Regions from separate parts of the Streptomyces sp. NBC_00009 genome, predicted to be linked through region 1. Evidence: predicted binding sites of a transcription regulator. Region 1 holds the regulator's gene; the other holds the start of a gene.
What was found. The regulator HspR, encoded in region 1, represses chaperone genes until heat shock. The targets are predictions, from matches to a motif close to TTGAGNNNNNNNNNCTCAA.

Region 2: a site for HspR is predicted at 2,611-2,629, ahead of lon (endopeptidase La). Genes of this name have one in related genera too.

What each region holds. Positions count from the first base shown of each region.
Region 1 is NZ_CP108312.1:3,714,844-3,722,674, forward strand. It holds gene OHA58_RS16715 (peptidoglycan-binding protein) at 1-321, shown strand, start outside; gene OHA58_RS16720 (hypothetical protein) at 335-589, shown strand; gene OHA58_RS16725 (hypothetical protein) at 879-2,441, shown strand; gene OHA58_RS16730 (hypothetical protein) at 2,612-3,469, opposite strand; gene OHA58_RS16735 (heat shock protein transcriptional repressor HspR) at 3,956-4,420, opposite strand; gene dnaJ (molecular chaperone DnaJ) at 4,425-5,615, opposite strand; gene grpE (nucleotide exchange factor GrpE) at 5,649-6,353, opposite strand; gene dnaK (molecular chaperone DnaK) at 6,350-7,831, opposite strand, start outside.
Region 2 is NZ_CP108312.1:2,571,681-2,579,511, forward strand. It holds gene lon (endopeptidase La) at 165-2,588, opposite strand; gene OHA58_RS11340 (rhomboid-like protein) at 2,763-3,623, opposite strand; gene OHA58_RS11345 (spermidine synthase) at 3,773-4,474, shown strand; gene OHA58_RS11350 (response regulator transcription factor) at 4,568-5,305, shown strand; partial or broken gene OHA58_RS11355 (ATP-binding protein) at 5,322-6,492, shown strand; gene OHA58_RS11360 (multifunctional oxoglutarate decarboxylase/oxoglutarate dehydrogenase thiamine pyrophosphate-binding subunit/dihydrolipoyllysine-residue succinyltransferase subunit) at 6,754-7,831, shown strand, end outside.

The DNA of each region.
Region 1 (7,831 bases):
GCGGGAATGCGGACACGGATCGAGGCGCGGCTCGGCCTCAGACCCGTACCGGCGCCGGGGCCGGAGCCCCAGTCGTACGAGCCGTTTCCGGGCGCCGCGTACTTCACCCCCGGCCGCCGCAGCGCGCTCATCACCGCCGTCGGCAAGCGCCTGGTGGCGGAAGGATGCGGACGCTACCGCGTCGGCCCCGGGCCGGTGTGGGGCGAGGCCGACGTCCTCTCGTACGCCGCGTGGCAGCGCCGGCTCGGCTATGTGGGAGCGGCCGCGGACGGCATTCCGGGGCGTGTCAGCTGGGACAAGCTGCGGGTCCCGCACGCCTGAGGAGGAGGTATCGATGAGTGATACGGGCACCGGGGGTGTCGCCGTCGAGCTGGAGCGGCTGCGGCGCAGTGTGGACGTCGGATTCGCCACGACCCGGGGGGACTTGGCGCTCCTGCTTCAGCGCGCCGACCAGACCGACAAAACCCTGGTCGAACACGAAGAACGCATCGGTGCCCTGGAACGCACGCGCTGGCCGTTGCCCTCCCTGGCGGCGGCCACGTCCTGCACGGCACTCGCGCTCACGGTGTGGCAGTCGCTGGGGCGCTAAAGCTGCATCCGCGGGCCAGGACCGGAACGACGCACGGGCCGGGAGACGCATACGCGCCAATCTCCCGGCCCACTCCCGCCATAGGTCGCCCTGGCCCCCAACTCCCCTGACATGGCTGTGAGTTGTGGATACATTGGCGTTCCTCCACAGCACGCCCACCCCCCGCGTCTGCACCCCCTTCCCCCCACGCATCGTGTGCCACCCACACCGCCAACGGAAAGGGCAGTCAGCCGTGCCTCATGTACCCCCGCATCCCTCCCGGCACCCCCGAGGCAGACGCCTCAGACGCGTGCGCCTTCTCGGTGTCCTCACCTCGCTCGCCCTGGCCGCCGGTCTCACCGGCGCTCTCGGCAGCCCGGCGGCCGCCTCGGACACCACCGCACCCGCCGCCCCGGTCGACACCGCGGCCTCCTACGACTCCTCCGCCCTGACCGCCAAGATCACTTGGGCCAGGGGTGACGGAAAGAAGGTCGTGGGCTACCGCGTCTACCGGCGCCCGCAAGGGCAGGGGCCCGACAGCTACACCGCCGTCAGCAGCACGGATCCGCTGGCCGCGACCACGTACTCCGACAAACCCCCGGCGACCGGAGGTACGTACTCGTACGCCGTGCGTGCCGTCGACAAGACCGGGCAGGAGTCGGCCTACAGCACGGCGGCCGACGTCACCACCGTGGACGAGACGGCGCCCGACGGGCCGATGTGGATCTCCGCATCGTCCGGCAGCGAGGCCAACTCCCTTGCCTGGGACGACGTTTCGGATGCTGCGTACTACGAGGTGTACCGGGCTTCCGAAGAGACCGGTGAGACGGGTGCGTTCACGCGCATCGCCACCGTGGAGTCGACCTCGTACGCCGATGCCGGCGCATGGGTCGACGTGCCGTACGCCTACAAGGTGCGTGCCGTGGACGTGGCCGGCAACCCGTCGGATTTCTCCGACGTCGCCCGTGCCACCCGCGACACCACCGCGCCCCTCGCCCCTCAGGACCTGACCGTGGCGAAGCAGGACGAGCAGGGGGTCACCCTGACGTGGCGCAACGGCGGGTCCGACGCGGTGAAGTACAACGTCTACCGTTCGACTTCCCCCTACACCGCCCCCAACGTGAAGGTGGGCTCCACGAGCACGCTCACCTACCGCGACACCTCGGGTGAGGCCGGGCTCGACTACGTCTATCTCGTCCGGGGCGTGGACGGCGCCGGGAACGAGTCCGCCGGTACCTCATCCGTCCTCGCCACCAAGCAGGTCGGCCCCACCACCGTGCCGGCGTCCCCCAACCTCAATGTCGCCTACGTAGCGGGCAACAAACTGACGCTGAGGTGGCTGCAGAGCCCGTACGTGCCCATCTCCCAGTACCGCGTGTACCGCTCGAAGACTTCGCCCGTCGATACGACCTCTCCTGCGAACGAGTTCGCTGTCACGCAGGAGACCTCCCTCTCCCGCACCGTGGCCGACGACGAGAAGGACTACTACTACTACGCCGTGGTGGCGGAGTCCGGCTACGGAGTCCTGTCGGCACCCTCCGCGTCCCTGCTGCCGGAACTGCGCACGCCCCCGCTGCCGCCCTCCACATCGTTCTGGAACGTCCAGGCGGGCGACGGCCAGGCCACACTGAACTGGTACGACCCACCCTTCAGCATGGACGATCCGCCTTTCGCCGGATACCGCCTGTACCGCTCGACCACCCCCGGCGTCACGCCGGGTAACGCCGAGGCGGTGTTCGACACGACGAGCGACGGCTACGTCGACACCGGCCTGACCAACGGCACGACGTACTACTACGTCGTCACCGTGCTCAACACCGACGGCGTCGAGTCGAACCTGTCCCCCGAGGTCTCGGTCACCCCGACGGCCTGATCCGGTAGCAGGGACGACGAAGGGGCCGGGAGGTATCAAACCTCCCGGCCCCTGACCTCCCGTCAGGGACCGGGCGTCACCACGAACGGATCAGGGAACGGCACAGCCGGGTCCGGGCAACGACGCTCGCCCCGTGCCCGGCGATCCCGACCCGCCCCGCACCCGCAAACTCACGCCTTGGGCCAGCCCTGCAGGATGGCCTCCACCACGCGCACCGCACCGGGGATGCCGGCCGCCAGCGAGGGATCGCCGGCCTGCCGCCGGAACAGGGTGTCCAGCTTCCCGACGGCATCGGCGAGAGTCTCCAACTCCTTCAGCATCTCAGCCAGTTGGGCTTGCGCCTCCGCACCCCGCTCGGCGGCGGTGACCACCGCTCGCCACCGCAGGGCGTCCAGCTTGCGTTCCAGTTTCCAGTGGTCGAAGTAGCCGCCGTCCCGGACCGCCCGTGAGCCGAGGACCGCCTGGCAGCCGAGCAGCACGCGCACGGCCAGCTCGCCCTCAGGGCCGTCCAGGTCACGCCGAAGGACGTAGTGGTGGTGCATCCGGCGCAGCACCTCCGCCTTGGAGGTCATGCCGCGCACTACCGCCTTGCCCCGGCTGGGCACGACGTCCTTCCACAGCGGCGCGTCCTCGAAGCACTCGTCACGTGCGTACTCGACCCGGCGCAGTGGCCTGGACTTCTCGTAGGACAGCGACGGGTCGGTCATCACCGGGTCTTCCAGGTCCCGCTCGTAATTCGACACATACAGCCCGACCAGCTCTTCAAGGGCGCTCCCCGTCTCCGCCGGCACCGGGACGGAGTCCTGCACCCCGCCCTCGGACACGCCCCCGTCCACCGGGAGGCCCTCACCGGCGTCCCCGTCCAGCCGCTCCAGCACGGAGTTCATCAACACCCGCGCCGCGGCCGACAGCTCCCGGGCCCGCACCGCCTCCGGATGCTCGGCCGCCGCCTCCAGCAGGCTCGCGGCCATCCGCCGCACCCCGCGCGCCAGCTCGTCGACTCTCGCCTCGACGTCCTGCGCACTCATACTCCTCCGCCCCCTCCCGGCCTCGCTCCACCGTCAACTCCCGTACCACCGACGGTCTTTGGTTACATCAATGCCTCACAGTGTGGGGCCATGTCCCCGGATCCGCATTGCGATCCATTAAGATCTCGTTCCTCCGGGGGCGGCCGAAGGCAGGTCGCCGCGAGACGGCTGGGGGGTTGTCTTGAGCGGCAAGAGCGAGAGCACCGACGACGGACCGAGACCGGCGCGCCGAAGGAGCCGGACCAGCGGTCCCGGGGCTCGGCGGCGAAGGCGGCGCAGCCTCCAAGTGATCGACTACAACTTCGGGCAACCGCTGGAGGGCCGGCATGGCATCTACCGTGACATCCCTGGCCTGACCTACGACCGTCGGCCGGCACCGCATCGCACACGCTGACCGAGGCCGGGTTCACTGTCGGCCGACACACCAAAGAGGCCCCGGAGTCCAGTGACTCCGGGGCCTCTTCGCGCGCAGTGAGCGCCCACGCCTCAGTCCTGCGACCGCTTGGGCCGCCAAACCACCAGCGCACTGGTCTGCTGGACCTCCTGGTAAGGAACCAGATCCCGCCGGTACGACGCATGCACCGCCGCCTCGCGCTGCTGCATCGCCGCCGCCGCGCCCTCCACCGCCGAGGACAGTTCGGCCACGCGGGACTGAAGCGCCGCGACCTGGTTCTCCAGTTCGATGATGCGCTTGATGCCCGCGAGGTTGATGCCCTCGTCCTGCGACAACTGCTGGACGGTGCGCAGCAGTTCGATGTCGCGGGCCGAGTAGCGCCGGCCGCGCCCGGCCGTGCGGTCCGGGGAGACCAGGCCGAGACGGTCGTACTGGCGCAGGGTCTGCGGATGCAGCCCGCTGAGCTGGGCGGCCACCGAGATGACATAGACCGGAGTCTCGTCGGTCAGCTCATAGGCCCTGCCAACAAAGGAACTCTGTCGTCGACGGCCGTCCATACGCTCATGCTCCCTTCGCGGCCTGGAACAGTTCTGCCCGCGGATCGCTGTCCGCAGTCGCCTTTCGGTACGCCTCGAGGGCGTCCTTCGCGGTGTCGGTCAGATCCGTGGGGACCGAGACCTCCACCGTGACGAGCAGATCGCCACGGGTGCCGTCCTTGCGGACGGCGCCCTTGCCGCGGGCCCGCATCGTCCGCCCGTTCGGCGTGCCCGGGGGCAGCTTGAGCGTGACCGGGGGCCCGCCGAGCGTGGGGACCTTGACCTCGCCCCCGAGCGCGGCCTCCGGGTAGCTGACCGGCACCGTGACCGTGAGGTTGTCGCCCTTGCGGCCGAAGACCGGGTGGGAGTCCACGTGCACGACCACGTACAGGTCGCCCGCGGGGCCCCCGCGCTCGCCCGGTGCGCCCTTGCCGCGCAGCCGGATGCGCTGGTTGTCCGAGACGCCGGCCGGGATGCGGACCTGCATGGTGCGGGACGACTTCGCGCGGCCACTGCCCTTGCAGACCTCGCAGGGGGTTTCCGCGATCAGGCCGCGGCCCTTGCAGTCCACGCACGGGTCGGTGAGCGAGAAACCGCCGCCTCCGCCGCGCGAGACCTGGCCCGTGCCGACGCAGGTCGGGCACACGCGCGGTGTGCCGTTCTTGTCGCCGGTGCCGGAACAGGCCTTGCAGGGCGCCTGCGACGACATGCGCAGCGGCACCGTCGCCCCGTCGACCGCCTCGGTGAAGCTGAGGGTGACCTCGGACTCGATGTCCTGGCCGCGGCGCGGCTGCGTGCGCGTGCCGGTGCCCGCGCCGCCCCGGTTGAACAGGCCGCCGAAGACGTCCCCGAGTCCGCCGCCGAACCCGCCGGCACCACCCGCTGTGCCGCCCTGGGGGGCGCCTCCGAAGAGGTCCCCCAGGTCGAAGTTGAAGGTGCCGCCGCCCGCCCCGCCCGGCCCCGGACGGAATCCGCCGTTGCCGAACAGGGCGCGCGCCTCGTCGTACTCCTTGCGCTTCTTGGAGTCACCGAGGACGTCGTTCGCCTCGGAGATCTCCTTGAAGCGCTCCTCCGCCTTGAGGTTGCCCTTGTTGGCGTCGGGGTGGTTCTCACGGGCGAGCTTGCGGTACGCCTTCTTGATCTCGGCGTCGGTGGCGTCCTTGGGGACGCCGAGGACCTTGTAGTAGTCCTTCTCGATGAAGTCCTTCGTGCTCATCCTCGACGTCCCTCCTCTCGCTGCTTACTGACGTCAGCCCTCGTCCGGGCCACCGCTCTCCTTGTCGTCGGCGGCAGCCGATTCCCCGCCCTTGGAGGACTCGCCCTTGGCCGGCTGGGCCCCGGGCTGCGGCTCGGCCACCGCCACCCGCGCGGGGCGGATGGTGCGCTCGCCGATCCGGTAGCCCGGCTGCAGGATCGCGACGCAGGTCGTCTCGGTGACGTCCGGCGCGTACGAGTGCATCAGGGCCTCGTGGATCGTCGGGTCGAAGGGCTCGCCCTCCTTGCCGAACTGCTGGAGCCCCATCTTGGCGGCGACCATCTCGAGCGACTCGGCGACCGACTTGAAGCCGCCGACCAGCTCTCCGTGCTCACGGGCACGGCCGATGTCGTCGAGTACGGGGAGCATCTCGGTCAGGAGGCCCGCGACCGCGATCTCCTTGACCGTGACCCGGTCCCGCTCCACCCGGCGACGGTAGTTCTGGTACTCGGCCTGGAGCCGCTGGAGGTCCGCGGTGCGCTCGCCGAGCGCCATGCGTACCTGGTCCAGCTGGGCCGTCAGGCCTACGTTCTGAACCGCCGAAGCGGTTCCTGCTGAAGCTGCTGCGTCCCCGGCCGGGGCCGCCCCCTCGCCCTTGTCGGGCGAGGGAGCGGCCTTCGGCTCGGCGTCGTCGGGGGTGGCGCCGGAGGGGACGTCAGGCTTCTCGCTCTCGCTGAAACCCGGGGTCTCCTCCGTCACGCGACACCGTCCTTGCGGTCCTCGTCGACGATCTCGGCGTCGACGACGTCGTCGTCAGCGGCCTTCTGCCCGTCGCCCTGGGCACCGGCCTCGGGACCGCCCGCGGCCTGCGCGCCCTGGGCGTCGGCGTACATGGCCTGGCCCAGCTTCTGCGAGACGGCGGCGACCTTCTCGGTGGCGGTGCGGATCTCGGCCGTGTCCTCGCCCTTGAGCTTCTCCTTCAGCTCGGTGAGCGACTCCTCGACCTCGGTCTTGACCTCGCCGGGGACCTTGTCCTCGTTGTCCTTGAGGAACTTCTCCGTCTGGTAGACGAGCTGCTCGCCCTGGTTGCGCGTCTCGGCGGCCTCGCGGCGACGGTGGTCCTCGTCCGCGTACTGCTCGGCCTCCTGGCGCATCCGGTCGACCTCGTCCTTCGGCAGCGAGGAGCCGCCGGTGACGGTCATCTTCTGCTCCTTGCCCGTGCCCAGGTCCTTCGCGGTCACGTGCATGATGCCGTTGGCGTCGATGTCGAAGGCGACCTCGATCTGCGGGACACCACGCGGGGCCGGCGGCAGACCGGTGAGCTCGAACATCCCGAGCTTCTTGTTGTACGCCGCGATCTCGCGCTCGCCCTGGTAGACCTGGATCTGCACGGACGGCTGGTTGTCCTCGGCCGTCGTGAAGATCTCGGAACGCTTGGTCGGGATCGTGGTGTTGCGCTCGATGAGCTTCGTCATGATCCCTCCCTTGGTCTCGATACCGAGGGACAGCGGGGTCACGTCGAGGAGCAGGACGTCCTTGACCTCACCCTTGAGGACACCGGCCTGCAGGGCGGCGCCGATGGCGACGACCTCGTCCGGGTTCACGCCCTTGTTGGCGTCCTGGCCGCCGGTCAGCTCCTTGACGAGCTCCGCGACGGCGGGCATACGGGTCGAGCCACCGACGAGAACGACGTGGTCGATCTCGGAGAGCTGGATGCCCGCGTCCTTGATGACGTTGTGGAACGGCGTCTTGCAGCGCTCCAGAAGGTCGGACGTGAGCTGCTGGAACTGGGCGCGCGTGAGCTTCTCGTCCAGGTGCAGCGGGCCCTCGGCGGACGCCGTGATGTAGGGCAGGTTGATCGTGGTCTCGGTCGAGGACGAGAGCTCGATCTTCGCCTTCTCGGCGGCCTCGCGCAGGCGCTGGAGCGCCATCTTGTCCTTGGACAGGTCCACACCGTGCCCGTTGTTGAACTGCTTGACCAGGTAGTCGACGACGCGCTGGTCCCAGTCGTCACCACCGAGGTGGTTGTCGCCGTTCGTGGCCTTCACCTCGACGACGCCGTCGCCGATCTCGAGGAGCGACACGTCGAACGTGCCGCCACCGAGGTCGAAGACGAGAATGGTCTGGTCGTCCTTGTCGAGACCGTAGGCCAGGGCGGCGGCCGTCGGCTCGTTGACAATACGCAGGACGTTCAGACCGGCGATCTCGCCGGCCTCCTTCGTCGCCTGGCGCTCGGA
Region 2 (7,831 bases), 1.1 Mb from region 1:
GCAGGGCGCCCTCGCGCGGGCTCGTCAGATCTCGGACGAGGACCGGGAGTTGCTCACCATGCTCGCGTCCGGTCCGAAGGACGCGGAAGGCCCGGGCCCCGTGAGGGGACCCGGGCCTTCGTCATCCGGCCCCAGTGGGCGGAGCCCGCTGAAGGACACAGTCGTCACGCCGCGACCGGAACCTCCAGGGCGGCCGGCGCCAGTGCCAGTTCGAGCACCTGCCGCACATCCGTCACCGGGTGCACGTCCAGCTTCTCCAGGACCTCGGCGGGGACGTCGTCCAGGTCCGCCTCGTTCCGCTTCGGGATGACGACCGTGGTGATGCCGGCCCGGTGCGCGGCGAGCAGCTTCTGCTTGACGCCACCGATCGGCAGCACGCGCCCGGTCAGCGACACCTCACCGGTCATCGCCACGTCCGTACGGACCTGGCGCCCGCTGAGCAGCGACGCGAGAGCGGTCGTCATGGTGACACCCGCGCTCGGACCGTCCTTCGGCACCGCGCCCGCCGGGAAGTGGATGTGCACGCCCCGGTCCTTCAGGTCGGCGACGGGCAGCTCCAGTTCGGCTCCGTGCGAGCGCAGGAAGGAGAGCGCGATCTGCGCGGACTCCTTCATCACGTCACCGAGCTGACCGGTCAGGGTCAGGCCGGCCGCGCCCGTCTCCGGGTCGGCGAGGGACGCCTCCACGTAGAGGACGTCGCCGCCCGCTCCGGTGACCGCGAGTCCGGTGGCCACGCCCGGCACCGCCGTACGGCGCTCGGCCGGGTCCTGCGCCGCCTCGGGCACGTGGTGCGGACGCCCGATGAGGCTCCGCAGGTCGGTGTCCTCGACGGTGAACGGCAGCTCGCGCTCGCCCAGTTCGTGCTGGGCCGCGACCTTCCTCAGCAGCCGTGCGACGGACCGCTCCAGGTTGCGCACGCCGGCTTCCCGCGTGTACTCCCCCGCGAGCTTGCGCAGCGCGCTCTCGCCGAGGGTGACCTCATCCTTATCGAGACCGGCCCGCTCCAGCTGGCGCGGGAGCAGGTGGTCGCGGGCGATGACGACCTTCTCGTCCTCGGTGTAGCCGTCGAGGCGGACCAGCTCCATACGGTCGAGCAGGGCCTCCGGGATGGCCTCCAGGACGTTCGCCGTCGCGAGGAACACGACGTCGCTGAGGTCGAGTTCGACCTCCAGGTAGTGGTCGCGGAACGTGTGGTTCTGCGCCGGGTCGAGGACTTCGAGCAGGGCGGCCGCCGGGTCGCCCCGGAAGTCGGACCCCACCTTGTCGATCTCGTCCAGCAGCACGACCGGGTTCATCGACCCGGCCTCCTTGATCGCGCGCACGATGCGGCCCGGCAGAGCACCCACGTACGTACGCCGGTGTCCGCGGATCTCCGCCTCGTCCCGTACGCCACCGAGGGCGACGCGGACGAACTTGCGGCCCATGGCGTGCGCCACGGACTCGCCGAGCGAGGTCTTGCCGACGCCGGGCGGGCCGACGAGCGCGAGGACCGCGCCGCCCCTGCGGCCGCCGACGACGCCGAGCCCGCGCTCGGAGCGCCGCTTGCGCACCGCCAGGTACTCGGTGATGCGTTCCTTCACGTCCTCCAGGCCGGAGTGCTCGGCGTCCAGGACGCGCTGCGCGCCCTGGATGTCGTACTCGTCCTCGGTGCGCTCGTTCCACGGCAGTTCGAGGACCGTGTCGAGCCAGGTGCGGATCCACGAGCCCTCGGGGGACTGGTCGCTGGACCGCTCCAGCTTCTCGACCTCCTTGAGCGCGGCCTCGCGGACCTTCTCGGGAAGGTCGGCGGCCTCGACCCGCGTGCGGTAGTCGTCGGACTCCTCGGCAGCGTCCTTGCCGATCTCGCCGTTCAGCTCACGCAGCTCCTTGCGTACGGCGTCCAGCTGGCGCCGCAGCAGGAACTCGCGCTGCTGCTTGTCGACGCCTTCCTGCACGTCCTTGGCGATGGATTCGGCCACGTCCTGCTCGGCGAGGTGCTCGCGCAGCTGCTCGGTGGCCAGCTTGAGCCGGGCGACCGGGTCGGCAGTCTCCAGAAGCTCCACCTTCTGCGGGGTGCTCAGGAAGGGCGAGTAGCCGGAGTTGTCGGCGAGCGCGGAGACGTCGTCGATCTGCTGGACGCGGTCCACGACCTGCCAGGCGCCACGCTTCTTCAGCCAGTTCGTGGCGAGTGCCTTGTATTCGGTGACCAGCTCGGTCACGGAGCCGGGCAGCGGCTCCGGCACGGTCTCCTCGACCGCGAGGCCCTCCACCCACAGGGCGGCGCCGGGGCCGGTCGTGCCCGCGCCGATCCGCACGCGGCTGCGGCCGCGGATCAGGGCGCCGGGGTCGCCGTCGGCGAGCCGGCCCACCTGCTCGACGGTGCCGAGCACGCCGGTGTTCGCGTACGTGCCGTCGATCCGGGGAACAAGAAGCACCTTCGGCTTGCTGCCGCCCACAGATCCGCTGGAACGGGCCGCCGCCTGGGCGGCCTCCACCGCGGCGCGTACGTCGTTGTCGTTGAGGTCGAGGGGCACCACCATTCCGGGCAGCACGACCTCGTCGTCGAGCGGCAGCACGGGCAGGGTGAGCGGTGTGGACGTCGATGCCATGATCTCCCCTTAAGCAGTCAAGTTGAGCTATGGAGACTCAATGCACGTGAGCCTCCGAATGTTCCCCCGGCTCTGTTCGCTCTCGGCGATCAGTGGATGGGCAGGGGAAAGTCGCAGCTCAGAGGGGGTGTGTGACGTGTACGACCATGGGGCGGCCGGGGGATGGGTGACGCGTCAGACTGCGGACGGTCCCGGTGCGCGGCGCCACCGGCGCACCAGCGGCCAGGTCCCGACGCCGATGGCCAGCGCCATGAGGTGACCCCAGCTCGTCATCGGGTCCGCGAACGCGATGAGGTCCTCGACCATCATTCCGCCGACGACGGCGAGCGCGGCCCAGCGCAGCCAGGGCGTGAGGAGACCGGCGAGCGCCCCGATGCTCGCGGCCACGCCGAAGCTGATCCCGTAGTCGAGGCGGTGCAGCGAGCTCTCGGGCAGATGCCCGGCCATCACGGAGAGCCCGACAGGCACCTCGGTGGCGAGCGTCGCCACGGTGTGGCCGAGGACGAAGACACCGGCGGTGCGCCGGCCGCCGATCCGGCGCTCCAGGGCCGTGAGGACGACCAGGAAGCCGATCGCGAACGGGGACGTGATCCCGCCGGCGATCCACAGCGCACTGGCGACCAGCACGAACACGGGCGCGTGCGCGAGGTGCGCCACGTCGGTGCTGGAACCCCGCAGCGCGGACGCGACGACGCCGGGGTCGGCGAACAGCGCGAACAGGGACGTGCCGACGAGCACGGCGGCGTAGACGAAGGTGAACGGCGTCCCCGTGGGCGTCGGCAGCAACCGCCAGGGGCGCATCGGGCGACGGGGGCCGGCGGTCTCGGGCGGGGTGCGCTCGCCGGTCACGGATCCGGGAGCGGCAGGCGTCATGTCACAGGCCGCCGGCTGAGCCGGGACGGCATCGAGCAGGGGGCGCGAAGCCTCAGGCAGCGTCCCCGAAGAAACAGTCCTCGAGGAAACAGTCCCCGAAGTAACATCCGCCCCGTCGGCCTCGACCGTCACGCCACGCTCCACCTGCGGCACCCTTCCCATTCCGGCCCGGCCCACACTTCGCGACCCGCACCGCGCTGTCCATGACCGACGTCACGTGGGACACGATCCCCAGGACCCGCGCACGAGCGTCCCCAACTCCGTTTCCAGGGACGGCCAGGCGTCGCGCCGGTTGCGGCAGGATGGACGCCATGTCCACCTCGTACCCCATCCCGTACGACACCGACCACACCGCCCCCGTCGTCCTCGACCGGCGCGAAGGGCCTTTCGGAGAGGTCGTACTGCGGCGCCACGGCGCGCTGCTCCAGATCATCGCCAACGGCTGCTTCCTGATGGACACGTCCGACGGCCGCTCCGAGCGCCTGCTGGTCGACGCGGCGCTCGACGCTCTCGACGACCGCCCGGCGCCCGGAATTCTCATCGGCGGACTCGGTGTCGGATTCTCCCTCACGCACGCGGCTGCGAATTCCCGCTGGGGCCGCATCGCCGTCGTCGAGCGCGAGCCGGCGATCGTCGACTGGCACCGGGAGGGCCCGCTGTCCGAGTTGTCACGGTCAGCGCTCGCCGATCCGCGCACGGAGATTGTGGAGGCGGACCTTGTCTCGTACGTCCAGGAATCGACCGAGACGTACGACGCACTGTGCCTCGATATCGACAACGGCCCCGGCTGGACGGTAACGGAGGGTAATGACAATCTCTACTCACCGGTAGGTCTTGCGGCCTGCCGGGCGCGACTCACGCCTGGTGGCGTGCTCGCCGTGTGGTCCGCACAGCCCTCCGCAAATTTTGAAGGAACCTTGCGGAATGCCGGATTCCAGTCGGTCCGCACCGAAGAGATCCCGGTTGTCCGGGGCGTTCCGGACGTCGTACATCTCGGGGTCAGGCCTGCGTAGCCGACTCGCGGTAACTCCCCGTACGCTGACTGCCGAAACCCAGATCATTCAAGCGTCAAGCGCACACGGATGTGCGCATTCAGGGGCGGGGCGATGGAGCAGACACACACCTCCCACAATGGCAGCACGGCGACGCCGGGTGCCCAGCGACGGGTCCTGGTGGTCGAGGACGACCCCACGATCGTCGACGCCATCGCCGCGCGGCTGCGTGCCGAGGGATTCCTCGTGCAAACGGCACAGGACGGTCCGGCGGCGGTCGACACGGCCGAGGCATGGCAGCCGGACCTGCTGATCCTCGACATCATGCTGCCCGGCTTCGACGGGCTCGAGGTCTGCCGCCGTGTGCAGGCGCAGCGGCCGGTGCCGGTGATGATGCTCACGGCGCGCGACGACGAGACGGACATGCTCGTCGGGCTCGGCGTGGGTGCCGACGACTACATGACGAAGCCCTTCTCGATGCGGGAGCTCGCGGCGCGCGTGCACGTCCTGCTGCGGAGGGTCGAGCGCGCGGCGCTCGCGGCGGCCACGCCCAGGAGCGGCATCCTGCGGCTCGGCGAGCTGGAGATCGACCACGCACAGCGCCGGGTGCGGGTGCGCTCCGAGGACGTCCATCTGACGCCCACGGAGTTCGACCTCCTGGTCTGCCTGGCCAACACGCCCCGCGCCGTCCTCTCGCGTGAGCAGCTGCTCGCCGAGGTGTGGGACTGGGCGGACGCGTCGGGCACCCGGACCGTCGACAGCCACATCAAGGCGCTGCGCCGGAAGATCGGCGCCGAGCGGATCCGCACCGTCCACGGTGTGGGCTACGCGCTGGAGACGCCGACGCCATGACCGGCAGCGGCGGCGCATCCGACGTACGGGACTCGGACGGGTACGAGCCTGGGCCGCCGGGCCTCCCGCCCGGCGCTCCCCCGGCCGCCCGGCCCCTCGCGGGCCACTGGGTGCAGGGCGGTCTGCGGCCGTTCTCCATCAAGACCAAGCTCGGCACGCTGGTCGTCGTCTCGGTGTTCATCACGACCGGACTGCTGATGGTCGCCGTCCGCACTCAGACCGAGCTCCGTTTCATCACGGTCTTCTCGGTCATCGCGACGCTCCTCATCACCCAGTTCGTGGCGCACTCGCTGACCGCGCCGCTCGACGAGATGAACACCGTCGCCCGCTCCATCTCGCACGGCGACTACACGCGCCGGGTCCGTGGCGCCGACCGGCGCGACGAGCTGGGCGACCTGGCCGCGACCATCAACCGCATGGCCGACGACCTGGAGGCCCAGGACCAGCAGCGCAAGGAGCTCGTGGCGAACGTCTCGCACGAGCTGCGCACCCCGATCGCGGGCCTGCGCGCCGTCCTGGAGAACGTCGTGGACGGGGTCTCGGCCGCCGACCCCGAGACCATGCGCACCGCCCTGAAACAGACCGAGCGCCTGGGCCGGCTGGTCGAGACGCTGCTCGACCTCTCGCGGCTCGACAACGGCGTGGTCCCGCTCAAGGCGCGCCGCTTCGAGGTATGGCCCTATCTGTCGGGCGTTCTGAAGGAGGCCAACATGGTCGCCTCGCAGCGCGCCGGCATCGCCTCGGGCTCCGGCACCCACACGCGTACGGACGTGCATCTGCACCTGGACGTGTCCCCGCCCGAGCTGACCGCGCACGCGGACCCCGAGCGGATCCACCAGGTGGTGGCCAACCTCATCGACAACGCCGTGAAACACAGCCCGCCGCACGGCCGGGTGACCGTGCTCGCACGGCGCGGCCTCTATCCGGAGTCGCTCGATCTGGAGGTCCTCGACGAGGGCCCCGGCATCCCCCGCTCCGAGTGGCACCGCGTCTTCGAGCGCTTCAACCGGGGCGGCCATGTGAAGGGCGCCGCGCACGGCCCCGGCAGCGACGGCGGCACCGGTCTCGGCCTCGCCATCGCCCGGTGGGCCGTGGACCTGCACGGCGGCCGGATCGGCGTGGCCGAATCGGCTCGCGGCTGCCGGATCCAGGTCACTCTTCCGGGCCTGCCCCGAGCTCAGAGTTGACGTAGGGTTCGAACCGGAAGCACAAGATCGCCGTGCCATTCGTCACGGGGTGCGGGCCGATGGGCCGCACTCGTACAAGGACGTACCCAAGGTGAACCGGAACCCCGCTTGTTTCCCGCCATTTCCAGCGCCGAAACACGGCTTCCGGTGTGACTTACGCGACGGATGACCGGCCCGGTCTGCAAGTCCCGGTGTTGGAGGCGTAGCCTTTATTCCCGCTGTCCATCACCTTGTGAGAAGCGGAAGAGGGCGGTTACCGCCGTGTCGCCACAGTCCCCCAGTAACTCGAGCACCTCGACCGACCAAGAGGGGCAGGGCAAGAGCCCTGCCGCCGCTTTCGGTCCCAATGAGTGGCTCGTCGACGAGATCTATCAGCAGTACCTCCAGGACCCGAATTCGGTTGACCGAGCCTGGTGGGACTTCTTCGCCGACTACAAGCCGGGTGCCCCGGCCCAGCCGACGACCGGAGCCCCCGCACAGGGTTCCGGTCCCGGCACCGCCGGTACCGCAGCCGCGGGGGCTGCGGGCACTGCCGCGGCGCCCGCCGCTCCGGCAGCCCCGGCCCCGGCAGCCCCGGCCCCGGCAGCCCCGGCTCCGGCCGCAGCTCCGGCTCCGGCTCCGGCCAAGGCGGCTCCGGCCGCCCCGGTGGCCAAGCCCGCCGCCGCGGCGCCCGCGAAGCCGGCCGCCGCTGCCGTGAAGGCCCCCGCTCCCGCCAAGGCGCAGCCCGCGACCGAGGCCGTCGGCGGCCCCGAGTTCGTGACGCTGCGCGGCCCGAGCGCCGCCGTCGCGAAGAACATGAACGCCTCCATCGAGGTCCCCACGGCGACGTCCGTGCGCGCGGTCCCGGTGAAGCTGCTGTTCGACAACCGCATCGTCATCAACAACCACCTGAAGCGCGCCCGGGGCGGGAAGATCTCCTTCACCCACCTCATCGGCTACGCGATGGTGCAGGCCATCAAGGCCATGCCGTCGATGAACTACTCCTTCGCGGAGAAGGACGGCAAGCCGACGCTGGTCAAGCCGGAGCACGTGAACTTCGGCCTCGCCATCGACCTGGTGAAGCCCAACGGCGACCGCCAGCTGGTCGTCGCGGGCATCAAGAAGGCCGAGACGCTGAACTTCTTCGAGTTCTGGCAGGCCTACGAGGACATCGTCCGCCGCGCCCGCGACGGCAAGCTCGGCATGGACGACTTCACCGGTGTCACGGTCTCGCTGACCAACCCCGGCGGCCTCGGCACCGTCCACTCCGTGCCGCGTCTGATGCCCGGACAGTCGGTCATCATGGGCGTCGGCTCGATGGACTACCCCGCGGAGTTCCAGGGCACGTCCCAGGACACCC